2 regions of the Subtercola sp. RTI3 genome follow, and region 2 is predicted to be linked to the other one. Evidence: predicted binding sites of a transcription regulator. Region 2 holds the regulator's gene; the other holds the start of a gene.
The links. The regulator LexA, encoded in region 2, represses DNA repair genes until DNA is damaged. The targets are predictions, from matches to a motif close to TCGAACANNTGTTCGA.
Positions count from the first base shown of each region.

Region 1: QN358_RS11705 (Rv2578c family radical SAM protein) is a predicted target of LexA. The motif match lies at 5,892-5,907, and genes of this name have one in related genera.

Region 1 is NZ_JASJXO010000029.1:10,332-22,598, forward strand. It holds gene QN358_RS11690 (ADP-dependent glucokinase/phosphofructokinase) at 1-924, shown strand, start outside; gene QN358_RS11695 (hypothetical protein) at 1,033-3,999, opposite strand; gene QN358_RS11700 (thymidine kinase) at 4,120-4,734, opposite strand; gene QN358_RS11705 (Rv2578c family radical SAM protein) at 4,753-5,883, opposite strand; gene QN358_RS11710 (copper resistance CopC family protein) at 6,104-6,733, opposite strand; gene QN358_RS11715 (YcnI family protein) at 6,726-7,511, opposite strand; gene QN358_RS11720 (hypothetical protein) at 7,566-8,222, opposite strand; gene QN358_RS11725 (alpha/beta hydrolase) at 8,375-9,685, shown strand; gene QN358_RS11730 (hypothetical protein) at 9,732-10,964, shown strand; gene QN358_RS11735 (hypothetical protein) at 11,004-11,153, opposite strand; gene QN358_RS11740 (helix-turn-helix transcriptional regulator) at 11,287-12,267, opposite strand, start outside.
Region 2 is NZ_JASJXO010000017.1:1,386-13,652, reverse strand. It holds gene miaB (tRNA (N6-isopentenyl adenosine(37)-C2)-methylthiotransferase MiaB) at 1-792, shown strand, start outside; gene miaA (tRNA (adenosine(37)-N6)-dimethylallyltransferase MiaA) at 869-1,783, shown strand; gene dapF (diaminopimelate epimerase) at 1,793-2,674, shown strand; gene QN358_RS08535 (class I SAM-dependent methyltransferase) at 2,684-3,301, opposite strand; gene hflX (GTPase HflX) at 3,342-4,886, shown strand; gene QN358_RS08525 (methylenetetrahydrofolate reductase) at 5,080-6,033, shown strand; gene metE (5-methyltetrahydropteroyltriglutamate--homocysteine S-methyltransferase) at 6,030-8,375, shown strand; gene lexA (transcriptional repressor LexA) at 8,454-9,119, opposite strand; gene QN358_RS08510 (LysM peptidoglycan-binding domain-containing protein) at 9,379-9,735, shown strand; gene QN358_RS08505 (histidinol-phosphate transaminase) at 9,797-10,885, shown strand; gene hisB (imidazoleglycerol-phosphate dehydratase HisB) at 10,896-11,504, shown strand; gene hisH (imidazole glycerol phosphate synthase subunit HisH) at 11,501-12,133, shown strand; gene priA (bifunctional 1-(5-phosphoribosyl)-5-((5-phosphoribosylamino)methylideneamino)imidazole-4-carboxamide isomerase/phosphoribosylanthranilate isomerase PriA) at 12,210-12,267, shown strand, end outside.

The DNA of each region.
Region 1 (12,267 bases), on a different contig from region 2:
AGCGCCGTCACCGACACCACAGACCCGCACCTGATCATCCAGTTTCCCGTCGGAGCCACCGTCTGCCTCGGCGGCACCCTGCTCACCGCGACCCATGCCAACCGACTCATCTACTCGAACGACCCGCCCAACCAGACCCTCTACCTCAGCGACGAACTGCCGTCGGCACTCAGCACCGCGACCCTCTTTCTCATCTCCGGCTTCAATTCGATGCAGGATGCCCAGGCCCTCGACGAGCGCCTCGACCAGCTGCGCTCAGCCCTGTCTCGCCTGGCCCCCGGCTCGACCGTGTTCTACGAAGACTCAGGCTTTCACCGCCCCGAATTCAGCCCGCGCGTGCGCGCCGCGCTGCTCGACGCCATCGACGTGTACTCGCTGAACGAAGACGAACTCGAGACCCACCTCGGCCACCCGGTCGACCTGCTCGACCCGCACGCCGTGCGCTCTGCGCTCGACGACGTTGCCCGCCTTATCCCCGCACGTCACCTGATTGTGCACACCAAATACTTCAGCGCCGCCATCGGCGAACGCCCCGAGCTCTACCGCGAGGCACTGCGTGGGGGCATCCTCATGGCGAGCACCCGCTACCGCTTCGGCGACGGCTTCACCCGCGCCGACTACGACGGCATGGCCGCCGAGCGCGTCAGCCCCGCCGGGGCTATCGTCGCGGCGGCGCTCTCGCCTGCGGCGCCTCCGGCTATGGCCGGGGCCGCCACACCGGCGGTTTCGGCACCCGGCGCCCCGCCCGAGGCGGCCACGCCCGAGCCCGCCCTGCCCGACGCATCCGCGCCCTTGGGTGCTGCACGAACCATTGTCTGCATCCCCGCCTTTCAGCTCGACGACCCCACCCCCACCACCATCGGCCTCGGCGACTCCTTCGTGGGTGGCTTCATCGCGGCCCTTCGTCGCGGCCGCGCGCTATAGCCCTCCTCGCGCACCCATGCCCTCGAGGCTTTTCGAAATGCGACTCAACGGTGGTTGAGTTGCGCCCTGCGGCTGCTTCCACCGCCCAAATCGACACGTGGGCGCAACTCAACGTCGCGCAGAGCCGCCCGATCGCGGGGTGGCACGAGGAGAGAGCGTGCGGCGCCGAAGAATGCCGAAAGTAGCAATGGTGAGGCCTGCGACGACCGCGACGAGCCCGCCTGCCGCCACGGGCGCGACGTCGAGCCCCGTTTGAGCGAGGGCTCCCCCCGAGCCGCCCGCACCGCTGCCATCCGATCCGCTACCGCCAAGCCCACTACCACCAGACCCGCTACCGCCTGTTGCGCCGGAGCCCCCGCCCGTACCGCCACCCGGCACCGGAGGCTGAGACGTCGTCGTGGGAGTGGGCGTCTCAGTAGGAGTGGGCGTAGAAGGCGGCACCGCGACGGCCAGCGAACGTTCGAACACCTGCAGGTGCGTCGACGGTTCACCCGTGAGTGGAGCGAAGCTTGTCATCGTTGCGTGCAGGCCGTCAGCAGACAGCGTGCCGATCACCGTGTCGAGAGCACCCGCAGCGCCAGCAGCGTCGACGCTGACCAGCTCCAGCGCGTGCGCAATCGCCGACCACCGGTACGCCTGTGACTTTCCCGAAGGGGGCTTCGTCGACAGGTTGCCCGCACCACTGAGAACCAGTACGTAATCGCCATTCACCGAGACCGATGTCGCAACCGCATCGGCATCGGCCGCCCTCGTACCCGCCGGATCCAGGCTGATCATCTGCGGTTCGCTGCTCGCCAGCCGTTCGAGATAGACCTCCGCGTGCCCGCCGTTTGCCGTGCTTGTAAGGTGCGCCCTCGACGTAAAAGCGACCGTTGTTCCGTCGGCTGAGATCACGGGCAGAACCGAATCACCATCACCGGCAGTCGACGAGCTGCCGGGCGCCGTGCTCAGCAGTCTGGCCCGGCCGCCTGCCGCATCCGCCACGTAAACCTGCGACGACGCTCCCGGCGCGATGTTCGTCACATCGCTCGCGAGCGTGGCGAAGACCACAAGGCCCCCGTCACCCGAAATCGATGGTGCCCCACCCGCATCGGCATTCATGCCGGTCGCAGCCGCCGCAATGCTCGTTGACACTAGTCGAGTCGAGCCCGATACGAGGTCACGCACAAACACTTGCGCATAGCCGCCCGTCGCGTCTGAGGTGAGGTCTGTAGCTTTCGAGTCGAAGACCAGATGGCTTCCATCGGCCGAGATCTCACCGAATTGCGAATCACCATTGGCTCCGGTGGGAGTCACGACGCCTACTCCCGCCACGCTGGCAAGGCTCGTCATATTCAACACGGTGTCGCGCACATAGATCTGGCTGTGGCCACCGCTCGGCACCGCGGTCAGATCGGTCGCACCCGATTCGAAGACCACGTACCGACCATCGGCCGAGATCGACGTGACCTCTGAATCGCTGTTTGCGCCGTCGACCGAGCCGGCGGCCGCCGTCACGAGAATCGTCACACCGGTTGACTGGTCACGGAGGTAACCCTGCCGGTGGCTGGCGGTCGCCACCACCACCAGGTCGGTCGCATTCGAGTTGAACGCGACGAAGCGACCGTTCTGAGATACGAAGCTCTGCACCGAGTCTGCGTTTCCGCCACCCATCGCATTCGCCGCCTGGTCGGTGCTCATCATGACAGTGGTGCCGGTCGTGACCTTTTCGGCGTAAACCTGAAGGTACCCATTCGACGAAGTGGAGCTGACGTCGTTCGCCGCAGAAGTGAACGTCACCGTCGACCCGTCCGCTGACACCACAGCCCCGAACGAATTGTCGTCACCACCTGCTGCCGTCGAGCCCACCCGCCGGCTGAGCACGACGGGCGCTCCTGACAGGCCGGCAGAATAAACTTGAGCGTGGCCTGCCTGAGGCGGATCAGTGAGGTCAGTCGCAGTCGAGCTGAACGTGACGAGACCTCCGTCGTTAGAGATGCTGATGTCGATTCCGCCCGCGTCAGAGTCGCCCCCGCTCGGTGTGGTTGCCGTCGAGCGGCTCAGCAGCGTGGTGGATCCGGCGCCCACGTCACGGCGATACACCTGCTGATGCCCGCCCGTGGCAATGGTGGTGAGATCGGTGGCTGACGAAGAGAACGACACGATTCCGTTCTCCGAGATCGCCACGCCCACCGAGTCGCCATCGGCTCCCGACGACCCGGTTCTGTCGAGGCTGACGAGAGTTGTGGCAGAGGCAGTTGTGTCTCGAACATAGATCTGCCGAAATTTGTGGGTGGCGAAAGGCGTCAGGTCTGTCGCGGCCGAGGCGAAGGCAATACGACTCCCGTCATTCGAGATCGCCAGTCCGGCCACGCAGTCGCCAGCGCCGCCCGACGGAATTCCAGCGTCACTCAGGCTGATCATCGAGGTGGCATGTGCTGTCACGTCGCGCTCGAAGACCTGCGAATAGCCATGTGTACTGACGCTCGTCAGATTGCTCGCGGCTGTCGTGAACGCGATGTCGTGTGCGTCTGCCGAGATCACGGCCTGCAGCACGTCATCTGAGGCACCTACCGGCGTGGCCGTCTGGCTCACGCTGGCCAAGATGGTGGTGGAGGTCGTCAGGTCTCTGACAAACGCTTGGATGTGACCCCCGGTATCTTCGGTGACGGCATCGGTGGCCGCTGTGAGATACGAGACGAATCGCCCGTCGGCTGAGATACTCGGCGACTGGGTGTCGTTGTTCACACCCGTACCGTCGGTGAGATTCACACTCACGAGCACTATTTCGCCCGTGAGTGTGTCGCGGCGAAAGATCTGTCGGTGGCCGTGGGAGTCAGACGAGGTCAGGGTCGTCGCGGTTGAACCGAACGCAACAAAGCGCCCGTTCGAAGAAATTGCGGAGACGGCTGAGTCGGCGTTGCCGCCCGCCGGCAGGTGAGCACTCACCAACGCTGTCGTGCCGATCGTGGGAACGGATGCCGCGGCGTTCATCGCCACTGCTGCAAGCGATCCGACCAGCGCGATCGATCCGATAGCGGCGACGGCGATCACATGCCCGAACGACGGCATGCGATGCGTAGACGAAGCAGACACGAGACTCCCAGCGTGGTGCGGCCCCCGGGCAGAGTGCCCCGAAGTGATGACCCCTCACCTTATGCCCAATACCAACTTATTCTCAACTTCATCCGACGTCAACGGTCACGCGGCGCGACGTCAGACGCTCACGGAGTCGCCGAGGCGACCGTCGCTCTCCTCGAGGTAGCAGGCGCCGCAGAGCGACTCGTAGGTCACGTGGTCACCGTCGATGGCGACCTGGTCACCGTCGAAGACGAAGAAGCCGTTCACGAGGCGGGCGTTGAAGATGGCTTTGCGGCCGCAGCGGCAGATGGTCTTGAGTTCTTCGAGGCTGTGCGCGACTTCGAGCAGGCGCCGGCTGCCCGGGAACGCAGCGGTCAGAAAGTCGGTGCGAATGCCGTACGCGAGAACCGGGATGCCGTCGACCAACGCGATGCGCAAGGCATCGTCGACCTGCGAACGCGACAGAAACTGCGCCTCATCGATGAGCAGGCAGCTGACGGGTTCGGGGCCGGGAGCGGCTTCGGCCCGACTCCAGAACGCCTCACGCAGCGACTGACCCGGCTCGATGAGAAAGTCGACCGCGCGGTTCACTCCGAGCCGCGACACGATACCGTGGTCGCCTTTCGTGTCGGTCGCCGGCTTCGTGATGAGCACGCGGTGCCCACGCTCTTCATAGTTGTAGGCGGCCTGAAGCAGCGCCGTGCTCTTGCCGCTGTTCATAGCCCCGTACCGAAAATAGAGTTTTGCCACCTGTCAACCTTAAAGCCCTCAGAACAGGGTGGGCGGATGTCCAGCCCCAGCCGTGCCGTCTGCACCATCGCCGTTAGGCACAGAAGCATCACGACGATGTGCCGACCGCGACGAGTCGAACCGGCCCGTACTGCTCGCCACATCGGCCCACTTCAGCCCCGGAGCGCCCGCCAGCGCCACCCCCGACCCCTCCTCCACGCCGTCGAGCCGATGCCGCGCCATGAGCGGCCGAATGCGCCGTCCCAGCCACGCGCGGTACTCCTTCGGCGCATACGACGACGCCCCGAAGTACATCGAGCGGTACTCCGCCACGAGCTCCGGATGCTCCCGCCCCAGCCACTGCATGAACCAGGGCTTCACCCCGGGCCGCAAGTGCAGCGCCGAGTACATGACGCCGGTCGCCCCGGCCTCTTTCACCATCGCCAGCGCACGGTCGAGGTGTGTGGTGGTGTCGGTGAGGTGCGGGATGATCGGCATCAGAAAAACCGAACACGAAAGCCCGGCATCCCGAACCGCCCGCACCGTGGCCAGCCGCGCCTTGGCCGACGGCGTGCCCGGCTCGATCGACTGCTGCAGCTCGTCGTCGTACACCGCGATCGACATGGCGATGTCGACCGGAACCGCCCGCGACGCTTCGACCAGCAACCCGAGGTCGCGTCGCAGCAGCGTACCTTTGGTCAAGATGGAGAACGGCGTGCCCGATGCCGCGAGCGCCTCGATGATGCCGGGCATCAGCTTGTAGCGGCCCTCTGCCCGCTGGTACGGGTCGGTGTTTGTTCCGAGCGCCACCGGATGCCGCCCCCAGCTGGGCTTCGCAAGCTCGCGCCGCAGCACCTCGGCCACGTTGATCTTCACGATGATCTGGCTGTCGAAGTCGGTGCCGGCATCGAGGTCGAGGTATGTGTGCGTGGGTCTCGCGAAGCAGTACGTGCAGGCATGACTGCAGCCCCGGTAGGGGTTGATCGTGTACCCGAACGGCATGGCGCTCTGGCCCGGAACCTTGTTCAGCGCCGACTTCGCCACCACCTCGTGAAAGGTCATCCCGGCGAACTCGGGCGTCTGAACCGAACGCACCAGGTTGTTCAGCCGCGCGAGCCCGGGCAGGGCGGAGTCGTTCTCGACACCCAGTTGCTGCCCACTCCACCGCATGCCCTCATTCGAACATACTTTCGAATGTCGCGCAAGCTACGCGTACCGGGGTTAACAAAATCAAGCGCTCCATGCGGCTGAGGGGTGTCAGCAGCACAGAACGCTTGACTTCTAGAAGTGTGCAGAGGTGCGGGCCCCATCGCAGTTAGAGCCTTCACTCTCTGCACAGGAAGGGATTCGAAACCCTCCCCCCATCGGATTGGTCGACTCTGAAAAGATTTCAGAGTTTTTTCGAGGCCCGTTCCCGTCGCCGCGCACGAACGAGAACAACGGCGACCCCCGCAATGGCGAGCAGCACGATCACACCCGCAATCGACACGATCAGCACCGCATTCACCCCCGCCTCAGACCCGCCCGCTGCCGCGTTCGGCAGCGCCGTGATGCGCGAATTGTCGACTGCCCCGCCGCACGAGGGCGCGGTGGCACTGCCCATCGCCGCGGCGGTTCCGGCGGGCGGGCTGTACGTGAACCCGATCGAATTCGACACCGGATGCCCGTCTGACGACACGATCTGCCACGTCATCGTGTACCGGCCAGCTGCCCCCAGCGCCACGGGCACGCTCACGTCGTGGCTCAGGATGCTCGCGCACCCCGTCTCGTAGTGCGTGGTCTGGGCATCCGGCCCCGTCACCTCGAGAATCGCCGACGAGCTGTCACCCGAAAGGTCGAGCACCAGGTCGTTGAACGTCAGCGAGACCGAGGTGAGGGGCGTCGTGACCGTGGAGTCGGCCGTGGGCGTGCTGCTCACCAGGTAGTCGTGGGCGCTGGCGCTGGTCACGGGAACCAAAGCGAGCGCGCCCGCAAGCGCAGCACCGAGCAGAACCCCAGCAACCGTACGTCGACTACGCAACGTTCGCCCCGCGCTTCTTCGTCACCGCGAGCACCGCGACGACGAGCGCGATGGCGCCGAGCGCCAGCCCCGCGATTCCGAGCCCGATCGCGAGCGCCGACGTACCGTCGCCCGTCGCCGCAGCAGCAGTCGTGCCAGCCCCCTGCGTCATGACGGCTCCCGCAGCCCCCGGCGACGCCGTCGCCGTCACCGACGCACCAGCACCGGCACCCGAAGAAGCAGCCGCAACCGGCGGCGCATCGTTCACGTACACCGTCGGTGCCGGGTTCTCCGGTTCCACCCCCGAAGCGGGCGTCGGCTCGGCCCAGTCGACCACGCTGCCATCAGAATACGTCTGGTGCGTCGGCAGCACGATGCTTCCCGTGCTGGGTATGGGCCCCGCCGAGATGGCGAACGTCAGAAACTGCCCCGGCGCGATTGCCGCGGGAGCACCAGTAGCCGTCCAGGTGATCTTCGTGGGGGCCTCCGTCACCGTGCCGTCATCGGTCTTCACCGGCGTGGCCAGTGTCGACGAGGTCACTTCGGTCGTCCATCCGGCAACCGGCTCGTACGAAACGCTGCCGAACGGAGTGTCGGTGGGCAGATCGACCTCGAGTTTGACCGTGCTGGCCGTGGCCGACTCAGTAGGAACCTTGAACGTGAGAGTGCTGTAGCTGCCCGCCGCCGCCTGGTCGGGGTCGACGTGCACGTGGGCGCTGGCCGCAAGCGGAGCCCCCACAGCGAGGGCGAAAGCAACAGACGTGGTGCAGATCGCGCGCGCGATCGAAATCTTCTTCATGGTGAATCCGTTTCTCAGCCGCCACTTCGGGCGACCGGCAAGTGTGAACAGGGTCTACGCAGAGACGTGCTGCCACACCGGGGGGCCACGATGCCGAAGTGAACCCAGAAACACGCCGAGGTCGAGCGGATGATCGGGGGCCCGCGTACCGTGCGGCACCGCCCGGGCATCCGGTGTCGCCGGTTCGACGAAAACCAGCTGCCTGAACCGCCGCACCCGAAGGGCAGCGGAGTTGTACAGCCCCCAGAACGCCAGCTCACCACGGCGAAGCGCCACGATCGTGACGAGGGCGGCGACGGCGTGCGCGAGCCACATCCATGAACAGGGCTGCATCGCCGAGCCGGCCCCGATGCTCGCCGCTCCGGCCGCGCTCTGGTCGAAGAGCATGCTGACGAGGGCCGAGCCGTGGCTCATGCCGGCCATCTCGCCGGTCATCGGTTCGCTGGGCGACAGGGCAGCGCTGCCGGCGCCCACGGTGAAGAGCAGATGAAGCGCAACCTGGCTGAAGGCCACCGAGAGGGCCAGCCGGGGCAGCGACAGGCGCTTGCCGGCGAGCGCCACGCACACCAGGCTGGAGAAGGCGAGGGCCAGGGCGAGGCCCACAGTTCCGGGCGCCATGCCGCCGGCGGCCACGTGCGAGAGGGCGGCCACGAACACCGAGACGCCCGCGGCGATGAGCCCACGGAGCACCCGTGCCGCTCTGCTCGTCATGCCGCTCCTGCCGTCGTGCTGCCGCTTTTCGCCCCAGTCTACAAAGCGTAGAACACAGAGCCCAGCCCTGTCGTACAGCCTCCCGCACGGCCCAGCCGATATTGTGTTGCCGACGACGCGCGTGCGTCGATGCACCGCACCGCAGGAGCCCCATGTTCGACTCGTTACTCAACCTCAACATCGTGCAGGGCCCCGTCATCATCGGCTTCGCGGCCACTGCCGCCGTCTTCGGTCTGTACCTGCTCATCCGCCGCCCCGGCCGGCGCTGGATCGTCACCGCAGCATCCGGCCTCGTCGGCGGCGCCCTGGCCGGCATCGTCACCCTCGTCATCACCGTGTACCTGCTCGACCTGTTCGGCACCCGCCTGTCGCCTTTGGTCGATTCCGTCATCGTTCTCACCTTCGCTGCCGTGGGCCTCGCCATCGTCAACCTGTGGCTCTCGAGGTGGTGGCGCAAACTCATCGCCGTGCTCGGCATCGCGGTCTTCATCGCCACCGGAACCCTCGGCGTCAACGCCGTCTACGGCCTCAACAAGACCGTCGCTGCCTTCTTCGGGGTCACCAACGCGAAGCCGCTCGTACTTCCGTCGGCATCGGGAACCCCCACCCCGGCACCCGTCGTCGACCCGAACGCACCCCTCTACGAGAGCTGGATGCCCCCGGCCGACCTCCCCGCCACCGGTCAGCTCGGCACGGTGAACATTCCCCACGACGTCTCGGGCTTCATCGCACGAACCGCGCTCGCGTACGTACCCCCGGCGGGGCTCGTGGCGAATGCGCCGGCACTGCCGGTGATCATCCAGCTGAATGGACAACCGGGAAGCCCCGGCCTTGACGACCCCAAGGTCATCCTCGACAAGCTCGCCGCGGCGAACAGAGGCCTCGCCCCCATCGTGGTGAACCCCGACCAGCTCGGCGACGACACCAAAGACCCGCTCTGCCTCGACACCTCGAAAGGCAACGTCGAGACCTACCTCATGAAAGACGTGGTTCCGTGGGTGAAGGCGCACTTCAACGTGCTCTCAGATCCCAAAGACTGGACCATCATGGGGTTCTCGAACGGCGGCATGTGCGCGTCATACTTCGGCGCGAAATACCCCAGCACATTCGGCAACTTCGTCGACATCTCGGGAGATGAATACCAGGGCGTCGACGACAAGTCGACCCTGAAGAAGATGTTCGGCGGCAACCAGGCGGCCTACGAGGCGGTGTGGCCCACCACCATCATGTCGAAGTCGACGTACCCCGATTCGTGGGCGGTGTTCGCTGTGGGAGCTGACGACGCCGAGGCCATCCCGGGTGTGAAGACGAACTACGACGCCGCTGTGGCGGCCGGAATCCACGCAACATACACAGCCATACCCGGCAGCGGGCACGACAACACCGCCCTCGACGGCGGGCTCTCGGCCGGCTACACCCTGATCTACCAACGCGGTGGGTTGTCGGCGCCGCCGACGGGCTGATCACGCGGTGATCTTGCGATACGCGCGGGCACGGTAGCGTGAACCTATGGTGTCGCTCGTATCGGTAGTCGCGCTCGGCACGCCGTTCGTCGTGGAGCTTGACGGCGTCACCCCCACCGAGGTGTCGCAGTTCGTCGAGTCGTGGGCCCGGTGCTCTGGTGAGCTCGTCAGCGAGGCCCCCGAAGGCGCCACAGTGTTGCGTGCCATCGTGACCGCTCCCCCTTCGGCGGCCGCTCCGGATGCCCCGCTCGAGAGCCCCGTCTCCGCAACTTCCGGCGCAGCCGTGCCCCCACCCTCAGCCGAGCCAGCCCCAGGCCTCGCTCCAGCCCCAGCCCCAGCCCCAGCTCCAGCTCCAGCCCCAGCTCCAGACGTCATCACCGCCGTGTCGTTCCGCGCCCTCGCCGACCAGCTCTCCGGCCTCATCACCCGCACGGCCATCGATGCCCAGCGCAACTCGCTTCTCATGCTGCACGCCGGTGCGGTCGCCGACCCGGCGACCGGCAACGTGGTCGCCTTCCTCGGCCCATCGGGCCGCGGAAAGACCACCGCCTCCATCGCCCTCGGCCGCGCCTTCGGCTACGTCACAGACGAAACCCTCGCCGTGCGTGACGACCTCAGCGTGCTGCCCTACGGCAAGCCGCTCTCGGTGAAGCAGCCCCCGCCCGAGCGATGGAAAGACCAAGTGAGCCCGGCCACCCTCGGCCTGAGGGTGCCGCCGCCGGCACTGAGGCTGGTCGCCGTGCTGCTTCTCGACCGGAGACCCGCGTCGGGGAGCGACGTGGAGCCGGGCATCCGGAGCGTGAGCCTCACTGAGTCGATCGGCGAAGTGGTCGAACAGATCAGCTACCTCTCGCACCGCGACCGCCCGCTCGAGCGCCTGCAGGCCGTCTTCGCCGCGTGCGGCGGCCTCCAACAGGTGACCTACAGCGAAGCCGAAACCCTCGTACCCCTCGTGCGTTCGCTCTTCGCAGACGCCGAGCGCGCCCGCGGAACCACGCCCAGCGTTCGCAGCATCGCCACCGACATCATTCGCGACGGCGACTCGGTCATTGCACTCTCGGGCACAACTGTGCGCGTGATCTCGGGCATCGCCCCCACGATTCTCGAGCACGCCCGGCTGCCGCGAACCCTCACTCAGCTAGAAACCGCGGTCGTCGAGGCCCACGGCGAGGCCCCCGGCGACCGCACGGCCGAGCTTCTCGCTGCTGCCGTCGCCGAACTCGTCACCTCAGAACTGCTCGAATGGATGCCCGGCGAGCCTGATCCTGACCGGCCCTGAGCCCGGCCACCACCGGCCACCGGTGGCCGGGTCAAACCCTCAGCGGCGAACCCTCGCCCGCCGCGCATCCGCTGCACGCAGAGTGCCGGGCCGCATGGCGACGGGGCGGTACCCGTCGGTCAGTACCTCGATGAACGTCGCAACGATGGCCGCAACGGCCAACACGACAAGAACGATGATGAACAGCATGGTCTTCTCCTACCTGAGTGCGAATCGGTATGACCGACAGTCGTCTCTAAGCGGGGTTCGCGTCATGCAGCGATCGCCCTATTCTGCGGCTGTTCGCGCGCCGGGTGCTGCCTCTCGTCTACGCATCGCCCGGCTACACCCCGCTGCGGGCAAGGTACGCGGCCTCGGTGCGCGTCGCGGCACCCGTCTTTCGCAGAATGTTCGACACGTGCACACTCGCCGTCTTGGTGCTGATGAACAACTGTTCAGCGATCTGCCGGTTGCTCAAACCCTGGGCGAGGAGCACGAGCACCTGCCTCTCGCGTTCGGTGAGCAGTGCGTCGAGCGACGTATGGTCAACGATGGAGCCGGCCCCACGCCCGGCCGACCCGGTTGACCCTGTTGATCCGGCCGACCCGGTCGACCCGGTCGACTCTGCTCCGACCCTGTGTTTCAGATCGATCACCCGCTGCGCCACCGAGGTGAGGCCGATGCGGTCGGCAGTGGAGTGCGCCTCGTCGGCCCAGCGGCGAGCGGATGCCCGATCACCCGCATTCGCGTACGCTTCGGCCAATCGAGCTTTCGTGTACGGCCCGAGTTGAGCCGGGGCGGTGGAGGCTGCCGAGGCAGCGACCGCGAGCATCCACAGTTCAGGGTCTGTTCCAGAACCGCGCGGGCCCCCGAGCTCGGCATCGAACACCGCGACCGTTGCGGCCGCTGTCGGCCAGGCGGCAGCGGCGGCGAGCACCTCACGGAGTTCGGCCTCGAGAGTCGAACCAGAACCAGAATACGAAGCGGCACCAGCGGAGCGCGGCGAGACCAGCTCGATACCGCGACCGCGGGCGGCCGCCAGAACACGCGCCGCGACCGGCAGCACCCCGAGGTCGTAGGGAGCGAACGAGCGGTGTTCACTGTCGAGCAGCACGCTCACCTCGCTCCACGCCTCACGAATCTCGCCCCGAGCCAGAGCTATCTCACCGGCGACAGCCGCAAACCCCAGCCGGGACTGCATGTCGATGCGCAACTGCAACCGCAGCCCCTTTCGCCAGCCCCGCAGCAGACGTTCGGCCTGCGCCGAATCGCCCGACCACAGCACCGCCCGCAGTTTGAGGCGCTGGAGGTGGGCGCTGTATCC
Region 2 (12,267 bases):
ATGGCCGAGACGCCCGCGGTCATGCCGCAGCTGCACATGCCGTTACAGTCAGGCTCCGACCGTATCCTCCGCGCAATGAAGCGTTCGTACCGGTCAGAGAAGTTCCTCGGCATTCTCGACAGGGTGCGCGCCCGCATGCCCCACGCGGCCATCAGTACCGACATCATCGTGGGCTTCCCCGGCGAGACCGAAGAAGACTTCCAGGAGACCCTCCGCGTGGTCGCAGCGGCTCGGTTCGCCACGGCGTTCACGTTCCAGTACTCCATTCGCCCGGGCACCCCGGCCGCCACGATGCCCGACCAGGTGCCGAAGGCCGTCGTGCAAGAGCGGTACGAGCGCCTCATGGCGCTGCAAGACCGCATTTCGTGGGAAGAGAACGAGAAGGTCATCGGCCGTCAAGTTGAGTTGCTCGTAGCCAACGGCGAGGGTCGCAAAGATGCCGACACGCACCGCATGAGTGGCCGTGCCGAAGACAGCCGCCTGGTGCACTTCGACGTGCCGGAGGGGTCGCCGCTGCCGCGTCCGGGCGACGTCGTCACGGTGACCGTGAGTGGGGCAAAACCGTATTACCTCATCGCCGACTCCGTCGATGGTGAGCCGCTGCGTGTTCGCCGCACCCGTGCGGGCGACGCGTGGGAGAGAGACCAGTCCGACTCGTGCGCTGTACCCGCGAGCACCGACGACGGCCACGGGCACGGCTCCTCGTCGACCCCCGGTCGCGTCTCGCTTGGGCTACCCACACTGCGGGTGGCCACCAGCCCTATCTACGACCTCGCAGACGACCTGCGCTGACCGAACCTCGTGAGGCACGGGCGCTTTCGCTGCGTCTGACGCTGTCAGCGAGAGCCACCAATCACAGATGGGCCAGATGAGCGCAGAAATCATTGTGATCGTCGGCGCCACCGGTACCGGCAAATCAGATCTCTCCCTCAGCACTGCCGAACGGTTGGCCCGTGCGGGAAGACCGGCGGAGATCGTCAACGCCGATGCCATGCAGCTGTACCGCGGAATGAACATCGGCACGGCCAAGCTCGCGCCGCCCGAGCGCCGCGGAATCACGCACCACATGCTCGACGTCTACGACGTCACCGCCGACGTCTCGGTGGCCGCATACCAGGCCGATGCGCGACAGGCGATCGACGCCATCATCGCCAGGGGAGCGGTGCCGATTCTCGTCGGCGGCTCGGGGCTGTACGTGTCGTCGGTGATCTACGATTTTCAGTTTCCGGTGCGCGACGCCGAGGTACGCAGTCGTCTCGAGGCCGAGTTGGCCGAGAGGGGTGTGGGGCTGCTGTTCCAGAGGCTGGTGGAGCGTGACGCAGAGGCTGCAGCATCCATCGGCCCACACAACGGCAGGCGCATCGTACGCGCGCTCGAGGTCATCGAGCTGACGGGTATTCCGGTGAGCGGCCAGCTTCCCGATAGACCTGTGCCGTGGCGGTCGGCGACGGTGCTGGCACTGCAGCACCCACGTGACTTGCTCGTACAACGGCTCGACCAGCGAGTGGTGGGCATGTGGGCGGCGGGCCTTCTCGACGAGGTGCGCGCACTCATTCCGCTGGGGCTCGAGCGCGGGGTGACGGCGAGCCGGGCCATCGGCTACGCGCAGGCGCTGGGGGAGCTGCACGAGACCCTCACCGAGGCTCAGGCCATCGCCGAGGCGCAGGCGTTGACCAGGCGCTATGCCCGCCGTCAGGTGAGCTGGTTTCGTCGCTATCGCGAGGCGGTGTGGCTGGATGCCGCGGCCGACGACCTGGGAGAGCAGGCCTACGCGCTCCTCTAGGCTTGAGCCATGGCAATCGAGCTGCACTTCACCAAGGGCCAGGGCACCGGCAACGACTTTGTTCTGTTCTCCGACCCCGACGGCGAGGTGTCGCTCACGCCGACCCAGATCGCCTCGCTCTGCGACCGGCATTTCGGTATCGGTGCCGACGGCCTCATTCGCGCGGTGCGGTCGGTCAACATCGATGCCGGCGCCGCGTCACTCGCCGAAGACGAGGCCGCCGAGTGGTTCATGGACTATCGCAATGCCGACGGTAGCGTGGCAGAGATGTGCGGCAACGGCATCCGGGTGTTCTCGAAGTTTCTGCTCGAGAACGGCATGGCCACACTCGAGGCGGGCGACACCCTCGTGGTGGGTACGCGCTCGGGGGTTGTCGACGTGCAGCGCAACCTCACCGGTTTTCAGGCCGACCTCGGTCGGTGGAGGCTTGATGGCGGCGAGCCGCTCGTTCGCGCCAGGGGCCTGCAGGTTGCCAGGCCCGGCCTCGGTATCAACGTGGGTAACCCGCATGTGGTGGTGGCACTGCTCGACGAAGCTGAGCTCGAGTCGCTAGATCTGACGTTCATTCCGCAAATCGACCCCGAGCCGGCCGACGGCGCGAACGTGGAGTTCGTCGTGCCGCTCGAGCCGATGGTTCGCAACGGGGTCGGCCATATCCGCATGCGGGTGCACGAGCGCGGTAGCGGCGAGACCCTGTCGTGTGGAACGGGCGCGGTCGCTGCAGCCCTCGCCATTCGATACTGGGCCGGCGCGGGCGCACCCAACCAGTGGCGCGTCGAGGTTGCGGGCGGCGCCGTCGGCGTGCGCATGTACGCCACAGAAGACGGCGAACACGTCGCGCTGTCGGGCCCGGCTGAGCTGGTGTTCGAGGGCGACGTCACCCTCGCCTGAGCGCAGACTCTACTCGCGAAGCCGGGCCCGCAGCACACGGTAACCCTTGTGGGTTGCGGTGCGGGTGACCGAGAACGCGGGTGGCAGAGCACCTTCGAGCCAGTGGTGCAGCGAGTCAGAACCGAGGTTGCGCTGAACGACGAGCCACGCGTCTGAGCCGGGGTCGAGGCGCGGCAGCCACGTCAGCATGAGGTTGTGCAGTTCGTCTTTTCCCACCCGGATGGGCGGGTTCGACCAGATGGTCATGAAGGCGATGTCGGCGGGAACATCCGCGGGCGTCACAGCGTTGATGTTCTCGAGGCCCAGCGTGGCTGCATTGGCCCTCACCAGGTCGAGCGCACGTTCGTTGACGTCAACAGCCCACACGGTGGCGTGGGGTGACAACAGTGCCAGAGCCAGCGAGATCGGGCCCCAGCCGCACCCCACGTCGAGCAGATTGCCGCCCGGGGGCGGTGCGGGCGTGTTCGCGAGCAGAACCTGGGTTCCGACATCGACACGATCAGGGCTGAAGACCCCTCCTGCTGTGGTGGCTGCGAACGAGTGACCGGCGATGGTCACGGGAATTTCCTTCAACCGCAGAGGGGTCGTGGGCTGGCTCGAGAAGTAGTGCCCATTGTCAGTAGCCATAGAGGGAACTTAGCAAACGAGAGGGCTAGTCTTGCATTCAATGACTGAAAACGATTCAACTTCGACAGGAACGGACACGCAAAGCGACGGGTCACAAGACTCCGTCGACCGCGTTCTGGCCAGGGCAGATGCCCGGGCATCCGGTTACGCACTGTTCGCCCCCGGTAGCGCACAGGCGCTTCAGCGCGATAGCACGAGCGCCGGCCAGCAGAACCACGACGGCGACCAGTTCGACCGTGCCGACCGACAGGCACTGCGCCGGGTGGCGGGGCTCTCAACCGAGCTCGAAGACGTCACCGAGGTCGAGTACCGGCAGCTGCGGCTCGAGAATGTGGTGCTCATCGGCGTGTACACGCAGGGCACGCTGACCGATGCCGAGAACTCGCTGCACGAACTTGCAGCGCTCGCAGAGACCGCGGGTGCCGCGGTGCTCGATGGTCTGCTGCAGCGTCGCCCGACCCCCGACCCCAGCACCTATTTCGGCAAGGGCAAGGCCGAAGAGCTCGCCAGCGTAGTGAAGGCGCTCGGGGCCGACACGGTGATCGCCGACAGCGAGCTGGCACCGAGCCAGCGGCGCGCGCTCGAAGACATCGTGAAGGTGAAGGTCATCGACCGAACGGCGGTCATTCTCGACATCTTCAGCCAGCACGCCAAGAGCCGGGAGGGCAAGGCCCAGGTCGAGCTCGCGCAGCTCGAGTACCTGCTGCCGAGGCTCCGCGGCTGGGGTGACTCGATGTCGCGCCAGGCCGGTGGCCAGGTGGGCGGCGCGGGAGCCGGCATGGGGTCACGTGGGCCGGGTGAGACGAAGATCGAGCTCGATCGGCGCCGCATCCACACACGCATGTCGCGGCTGCGCAAGCAGATCGCGGCCATGAAGCCGGCACGCGAGGCAAAGCGGGCCAACCGCAAGCGCAACACCGTGCCGTCGGTGGCCATCGCGGGGTACACGAACGCCGGCAAGTCATCACTGCTGAACCGCATCACCGGTGCGGGCCTGCTGGTTGAGAACTCGCTGTTCGCCACGCTGGATGCGACGGTGCGCCGCACACAGACGAAAGACGGCCGCGAGTTCACCTTCGTCGACACCGTGGGCTTCGTTCGCAGCCTGCCGACGCAGCTCGTCGAGGCATTTCGGTCGACACTCGAAGAGGTCGCCGATGCCGACGTCATCGTGCATGTCGTCGACGGTTCACACCCCGACCCGGCCAGCCAGCTGAGCACAGTTCGCCTCGTGGTGGGTGACGCCGGCGCGCGTGACGTGCCCGAGCTCGTCGTCTTCAACAAGAGCGACCTGGTCTCAGAGAGTGAGCGCATCGTGCTCCGCGGGCTCGAACCGCACTCGCTGTTCGTGTCGGCGCGCACCGGTGAGGGTATCGCCGAGTTGCTCTCGACGCTCGACGGCATGCTGCCGACGCCCTCGATTGAGGTCGACGTTCTGGTGCCATACGACCGTGGCGATCTCGTGTCGCAGATGCACCAGCACAGCACAGTTCTGAGCACCGAGTACGAAGAGGGCGGCACCCATGTGCGAGCCCTGGTCACACCCGAATTCGAGGCCCAGCTTCTCGAGTTCAGCACGCACTGACCGCCTGCTGTCACAAAGAGTCACACACGAGCGGCGAGCCTGGCTCGCCTGTAGTGTCGCTGATGTTCGTCGCCCCGCACACATTTGGGGGCGCAAAGCGACAGCCGAGCCCGGCACCCGCCCGCGATACGCCCTTCATGCTGAGCCTCTCAGCCTGCCTGCCGTATTTGCCCGTGTGATCGAAGGCCCTGTTGTGATTCCGTTCTCGTTCGAGGTGTACCCGCCCCGCTCGGCTGCTGCCGCCGCGGAACTGCCGGCGACCATCGACGCGCTGGCAGCGGCCGGGCCCGAATTCATCTCGGTGACATTCGGAGCGGGCGGGTCGTCGCGCGATTCGTCGCTCGAGGCGCTGCGTTATGTTCGTGAGAACACCGCGGTGAAGCCCATGGCGCATCTCACCTGCGTAGGGTCGTCGCACGCCGAAGCTGGGCTTCTGATCCGCCGATTTCTCGATGCGGGCATCACCAGTTTTCTCGCTCTGCGCGGTGACCTCCCGCACGATGTCGACGGCGCCGCCGCCCCGCTGGGTGACCTCGGCAGTGCCGGTGAGCTGGTGCAGCTCATTCACCGGGTGCAGGCCGAACGCGTGCCGTACACCGAAGTGCAGCTCCCCGGGCTTCCGCACGCGGCGCAGGTCGACCGGCACCGAGCCAAGGTCACCGTCGCCGTCGCCGCGTTTCCGAACGGCCACCCGCGGTCGAGGTTCGATGGGCAAGATGTGGATGCCCTGCTGGCCAAACAGGCAGCGGGTGCCACGCTCGCCATTACGCAGCTCTTCTTCGAGGCAGAGCACTACCTCGCGTTCGTCGACCGGGCGCGTGCCGCTGGCGTGACGATTCCGATTCTGCCCGGGGTCATGCCGGTCACGAGTGCTTCGCGGCTGCGACGGATCGCCGAGCTGGCCGAGCTGACTCCGCCGCCTCGGCTGCTCGCTGCCCTCGAGGCAGCAGACACCGACGAGCAGCGGTTTGCGGTCGGGGTCGAGAACGCGGTTGCGCTGGTGTCGGCTGTGACGGCGGGCGGGGCCCCGGGCATCCACTTGTACACATTCAATCGACACGAAGCAGTTCTCACAGTTCTGGCAGAACTCGGCCTGGTGCCGGCGTCGGCCCCGAAGTATGGAACACGAAACAAGGAGTCAGCATGACCACACCGCCCCGTCGCCCGGCCTTCCCCTCCGGCACCATTCTCGGCTACCCACGCATCGGGCCCAACCGTGAGCTGAAGAAGGCCGTCGAGGCATTCTGGGGCGGGCGCAGCAGCGTCGAAGAACTCGAGCAGGTCGCGCGGGGCCTCCGCCGGCAGACGCGCGAACGGCTCGTAGGCCTCGGCCTCGGGCGTACCGACTCGTCGATACCCGAGAGCTTCTCGTACTACGACCACGTGCTCGACGCTGCCGTTGCCTTCGGCGCGGTGCCCGCGCGTTTTGCCGGCCTGGTGAACGCCCAAGGCAGGGTCGACCTCGGCGGCTATTTCACGATCGCGCGCGGTGAGGGCGACAGCCTGCCGCTCGAGATGACGAAGTGGTTCGACTCGAACTACCACTACCTCGTGCCCGAGATCGGGCCGGAGACGGTGTTCTCGTTGGCGAGCGATGCGCTCGTGCAGCAGTTCTCAGAGGGCCTGCAGCAGGGGTTCCTGACGCGCCCCGTGATCGTCGGGCCGGTGACCTTCCTGGCGCTCAGCAAGCCGAGCGACGAGGCGCCAGAGGGGTTCGTGCCGCTCAGCAGACTCGACGACCTCCTGCCGGTCTACGCCGAGCTGCTGCGGCGCCTGGCCGAGGCCGGCGCCGAGTGGGTGCAGCTCGACGAGCCCGCCCTCGTCAGCGAGAGCCTCGACGTGTCGAGCGCTGACACGAGTGCCGCTGCGGCCCGGGCCTACGAGTATCTGGGTGCTCCGGATGCCCGGCCGGCCATCTTCGTCGCCGCGCCGTACAACAGCCTCGACGACGCTCTGACGGTGCTCGCGGCCACGCCCATCGAAGCGATCGGTCTCGACCTCGTTCGCGGAACTGTGCCCGCCGCCGGTGCCGCGGGTCTTGATCCCCTGGCGTCGAAGACACTGGTGGGTGGGGTCATCGACGGCCATAATGTGTGGCGCGGCGACCTCGCTGAGGCGTGGCAGAAGCTCGAAGCGTTGCGTGCGCTCTCGCCGTCGGTCTCGGTTTCGACCTCCACGTCACTGCTGCACCTGCCGCACACGGTCGAGCCCGAGCAGTTGCTCGGGGATCAGTTGAAGTCGTGGCTGGCGTTCGCTGACCAGAAGGTCGAGCAGGTCGCCACGCTGGCAGAGGGGCTCGAGAAGGGGGTGGCGGGCATCCGGTCGGTGCTCGAGGCCTCGACCGCTGCTCTGGCGGCTCGCCTTGCCGCGCCCGGCGTGAGTGACGGTGCCGTTCGTGCTCGCGAGGCTGCGCTGACAGCGGCCGACTTCGCGCGTGAAGATTACGCGGTGCGCGCCAAAGCCCAAGAACAAGCACTGAACCTGCCGTTTCTCCCGACGACAACCATCGGGTCGTTTCCGCAGACGGGCGACATCCGTCGTGCGCGGGCGCAGTTGGTGGCGGGTGTGCTCTCTGACGACGAGTACCAAGCGGTGATGCGAGCCGAGATCACCCGCGTGGTCGAACTGCAAGAGGAGATCGGTCTCGACGTCATCGTGCACGGTGAGCCCGAGCGCAATGACATGGTGCAGTACTTCGCCGAGAACCTCGACGGTTTTGCTGTCACCCAGAACGGTTGGGTGCAGTCGTATGGCACCCGCTGTACGCGCCCGTCGCTGCTGTGGGGCGATGTCTCACGCCCGAAGCCCATCACGGTCGACTGGTCGGTCTTCACGCAGACGCTCACCGAGAAGCCCGTGAAGGGAATGCTCACCGGGCCCGTCACGATTCTTGCCTGGTCATTCGTTCGCGACGACCAGCCACTCGGCGAGACTGCTCGTCAGGTGGCCCTGGCGCTGCGCGACGAGATCACCGACCTGCAGTCTGCGGGCATCACGGTGGTGCAGGTCGACGAGCCAGCCCTCCGCGAGCTGCTGCCGCTGAAGAAGGCCGACCAGGCCGCGTACCTCGACTGGTCGGTGGGATCGTTCCGGCTCGCCACGAGTGGGGTCGAGGCGAGCACCCAGATTCACACGCACCTCTGCTACTCCGAGTTCGGTGTTGTCATCGATGCGATAGACCAGCTCGATGCAGACGTGACGAGCATCGAGGCGGCGCGCAGCCGCATGGAGGTCGTCACCGACATCAAGAGCAGCGGGTTCGCGCGGGGCATCGGGCCGGGCGTCTATGACATCCACTCGCCTCGCGTTCCGAGCGTGGGCGAGGTCACCGAGCTGATCGAGACGGCCCTGGCGTCGATTCCCGATCGGCAGGTCTGGGTGAACCCCGACTGCGGTCTCAAGACGCGCGGGTACGACGAGACTGTCGCGTCGCTGACGAACATGCTCGAGGCGACGCGTGCGGTGCGCGCGAAGGTGCTCACGCACTAGGTCGCGCGAGCCGACTTCTGCAGACGAAAAGAGCGAAGGCCCCGCTGGGCGCCTTCGCTCTTTTTTTGTGCTGCGGTGTCAGACGGAGCGGAGCACCGCCACGACTTTGCCGAGCACCGTGGCATAGTCGCCGAGGATGGGCTCGAAGTTCGAGTTGCGCGGCAGTAGCCAGGTGTGACCGTCACGCTGGCGGAAGACCTTGACCGTGGCCTCGTCGTCGAGCATGGCAGCGACGATGTCACCGTTCTCGGCCGTCTTCTGGGTACGCACGACCACCCAGTCGCCGTCGCAGATGGCGGCGTCGATCATCGATTCGCCCACCACCTTGAGCATGAAGAGCTCACCCTTGCCCACGAGCTGCCGGGGCAGCGGGTAGACCTCTTCGACCTGCTGCTCGGCCGTGATGGGAACACCGGCCGCGATGCGGCCGACCATCGGCACCAGAGCGACATCGCCGTGGGGGGTGGGGGAGTCGGTGCTCACGCTGTCGCTCTTCGGAATGTCGATGAGCACTTCGAGCGCACGAGGGCGATTGGGATCGCGGCGCAGGTAACCGCTCAGCTCGAGCTGGTTCAGCTGGTGGGTCACGCTCGAGAGAGAGGCCAGCCCGACGGCATCGCCGATCTCTCGCATGCTCGGCGGATAGCCCTGTTGGTTCACCGCATCGGAGATCATCTCGAGGATGGCCAGCTGCTTCTCGCTCAGCGACTTTCGTCGCCGGGTGCCGCCGCGTTCACTGGTCATCTGCTTCTCACTTCTCGATGACGACCCAATGTCAGTGGCTCACGCTTTACTTTCATCAGTCGCCGATTCGGTTTCAATCTCGACAATCGAAACTGTATCGAAGACTGACTCTGCAACAAACACATGTTCGAGTGTGTCGCGATAAAAAGTCCATATTCGAACTTGTTTATTCGAACAATCGAATATATATTCGGAACATAGCTTCGTACCCGGCTCTCCCGGCCGAGAGTCGGGTACGAAATCTCCACAGGAGGCAACCATGACCGCACTGGCACCAAACGCACCCGTCACACCGACCATCCGCCTGCGCCTCACGCGTCGCGGGCGTCGCGTGGTCGGGTTCCTCGCCGCCGTCCCGCTCGTCGCGGGGCTTGCCGCTTTCGCTGTTTTCGGTGCCTCGTCAGCCATAGCCACTGCCGATGCCGGCTCGGCCGACTTCTCCTACATCACGGTGCAGTCGGGCCAGAGCCTCTGGTCCATCGCCCAGAGCATCGATCCGAAGGCCGACCCGCGTGATGTGATCGCCGACATCGTGAACCTCAACCAGCTGCACTCGTCGAGCGTTCAGCCCGGCCAGCGTCTCGCGCTCCCGGCCGAGTACAGCACCGCGAAGTAGGCGTTCCAGCCGCAGTGCCGTGCTCGCAGTGCTCCACTTCGGGCACCCCACCCCCAGTAACATGGGGCGAGTGAGTTCACTAGCCGACCTACCTATTCGTGATGACCTCCGTGGGCTGAAGCCGTACGGCGCCCCCGAGCTCAAAGTGGCCGTGGCGCTCAACGTCAACGAGAACACGCACCCCATCCCCGAGAACGTCGCTCGTTCGATCATCGAGGCTGTTGCGCACGAGCTGCTGACAGTGAATCGGTATCCCGACCGCGAGTTCCTGGCGCTGCGCGACAGCCTCGCGAACTACCTCGGTCACGGGCTCACCCGCGACAATGTGTGGGCCGCCAACGGTTCGAACGAGGTACTCCAGCAGATCCTGCAGGCCTTCGGCGGGCCTGGCCGCTCGGTACTCGGGTTTCCTCCCACGTATTCGATGCACTCGATCATCGCCGCCGGAACGGGTACCGAGTGGCTCGCCGGCGAACGGGATGCCGACTACGTGATCAGCCCCGCGACGGCTGTCGACTGGGTGAAGCGCACCGAGCCCGATCTCGTCTTCCTCTGTGCTCCCAACAACCCAACGGGCACAGCGCTTTCGCTCGAGACCATCGAGGCCGTCTACGACGCAACCGGCGGCATTGTCGTCGTTGACGAGGCCTACGCCGAGTTCGGGGTCGAGGGCGAAGAAACTGCGCTGTCGCTGCTTCCCGGGCGCGAGCGACTGATCGTCACCCGCACGATGAGCAAAGCCTTTGCCTTCGCCGGTGCTCGCCTGGGTTACCTTGCGGCCGACCCGGCCATCAGCGACGCACTCAGGCTTGTTCGCCTGCCGTATCACCTCTCGTCGTTGACGCAGGCGGCTGCGGTCGCCGCACTTGCGCACACCCCCGAGATGCTCGCAATGGTCGACGACATCAAGTCCCAGCGCGACCGTATCGAGGTGACTCTTCGCGAGCTCGGTTACACCCCATACCCGAGTGCGTCGAACTTCATCCTGTTCGGCAACGTGCCTGATTCGCACCGGTTGTTCGAGCAGCTGCTCGAACGCGACATCATCATTCGCGACCTCGGAATTGCGCACCACCTGCGCGTCAGCGCGGGCACGCGTGCGGAGACCACCACGTTCCTCGAGGCGATGCGTGAGCTGACGGCCCGATAGACTTTTCGTCATGTCGACCGAACCCCGCACCGCCCGTCTGCAGCGCGAAACCAGCGAATCGAGCATCGAGCTCTCGCTGAACCTCGACGGCACGGGCGAGTCGCACATCGACTCGAGCGTTCCGTTCTTCAACCACATGCTGACGGCGTTCGCGAAGCACTCGCTGACCGATCTCACCGTCAAGGCGAGCGGTGACACCGACATCGACGTGCACCACACGGTCGAAGACATCGGCATCGTGCTGGGCCAGGCCATTCGCCAGGCCCTGGGCGACAAGAGCGGTATCTCCCGGTTCGGCGATGCACTCGTGCCGCTTGACGAAGCCCTCGTTCAGGCAGTCGTAGACATCTCGGGTCGCCCCTTCCTCGTGCACACCGGTGAGCCTGCCGGGTTCGAATACCACCTCATCGGCGGCCACTTCACCGGCTCCATGATTCGTCACGTGTTCGAGGCCATCACCTTTCACGCCGGGCTCACAGTTCACATCACGGTGCTCGGCGGCAGAGATCCCCACCACATCGCCGAAGCCGAGTTCAAGGCCTTCGCGCGCGCGTTCCGGTTTGCGAAGCAGCGCGATTCACAGGTGGCGGGCATCCCGTCGACTAAAGGCGCACTGTGAGTTCGCCTCGGGTGGTTGTGCTCGACTACGGCAGCGGCAACGTGCACTCGGCCGTGAAAGCGCTCGAAAAAGTGGGCGCTACGGTCGAACTCACGGCTGATCGCCGTGCGGTCGCCGAGGCCGACGGGCTCTTCGTGCCCGGCGTCGGTGCGTTCGACGCGGTCATGCGTGCGCTCGAAACCGTACGTGGAGGCGACCTCATCGACAAGCGCCTCGCGGGCGGTCGGGCCGTACTCGGGGTCTGCGTTGGTATGCAGGTGCTCTTCGGCCGCGGCGTCGAGCGTGGCGTCGACACCGAAGGCCTCGGCGAGTGGCCCGGAACGGTCGACGAGCTGAGGGCCGACGTACTGCCCCACATGGGCTGGAACACGCTCACCCCTCCCAACGAGTCGAGGCTGTTCGCCGGCATCGCCGACGAGCGCTTCTACTTCGTACACTCCAACGCGGCGCAGACCTGGGAGCTCGAGGTGCAACACCCGTTGCCCGCCCCACTGGTCACCTGGGCCGACCACGGCGGCGAGTTCATAGCCGCCGTCGAGAATGGTCCTCTGGCCGCAACCCAGTTCCATCCCGAGAAGTCCGGCGATGCCGGCCTTCAGCTGCTGTCGAACTGGCTGCGCACGCTGTAAGGGCAGCGCACTCGCTCTCGACCGCACGACACCGCCCCGCTCTGCGGCTCACGACCCGAAGGATCACCGACCTCCCATGACCGACAGCCCCGCCCTCGTTCTGCTGCCCGCCGTCGATATCGCCGACGGCCAGG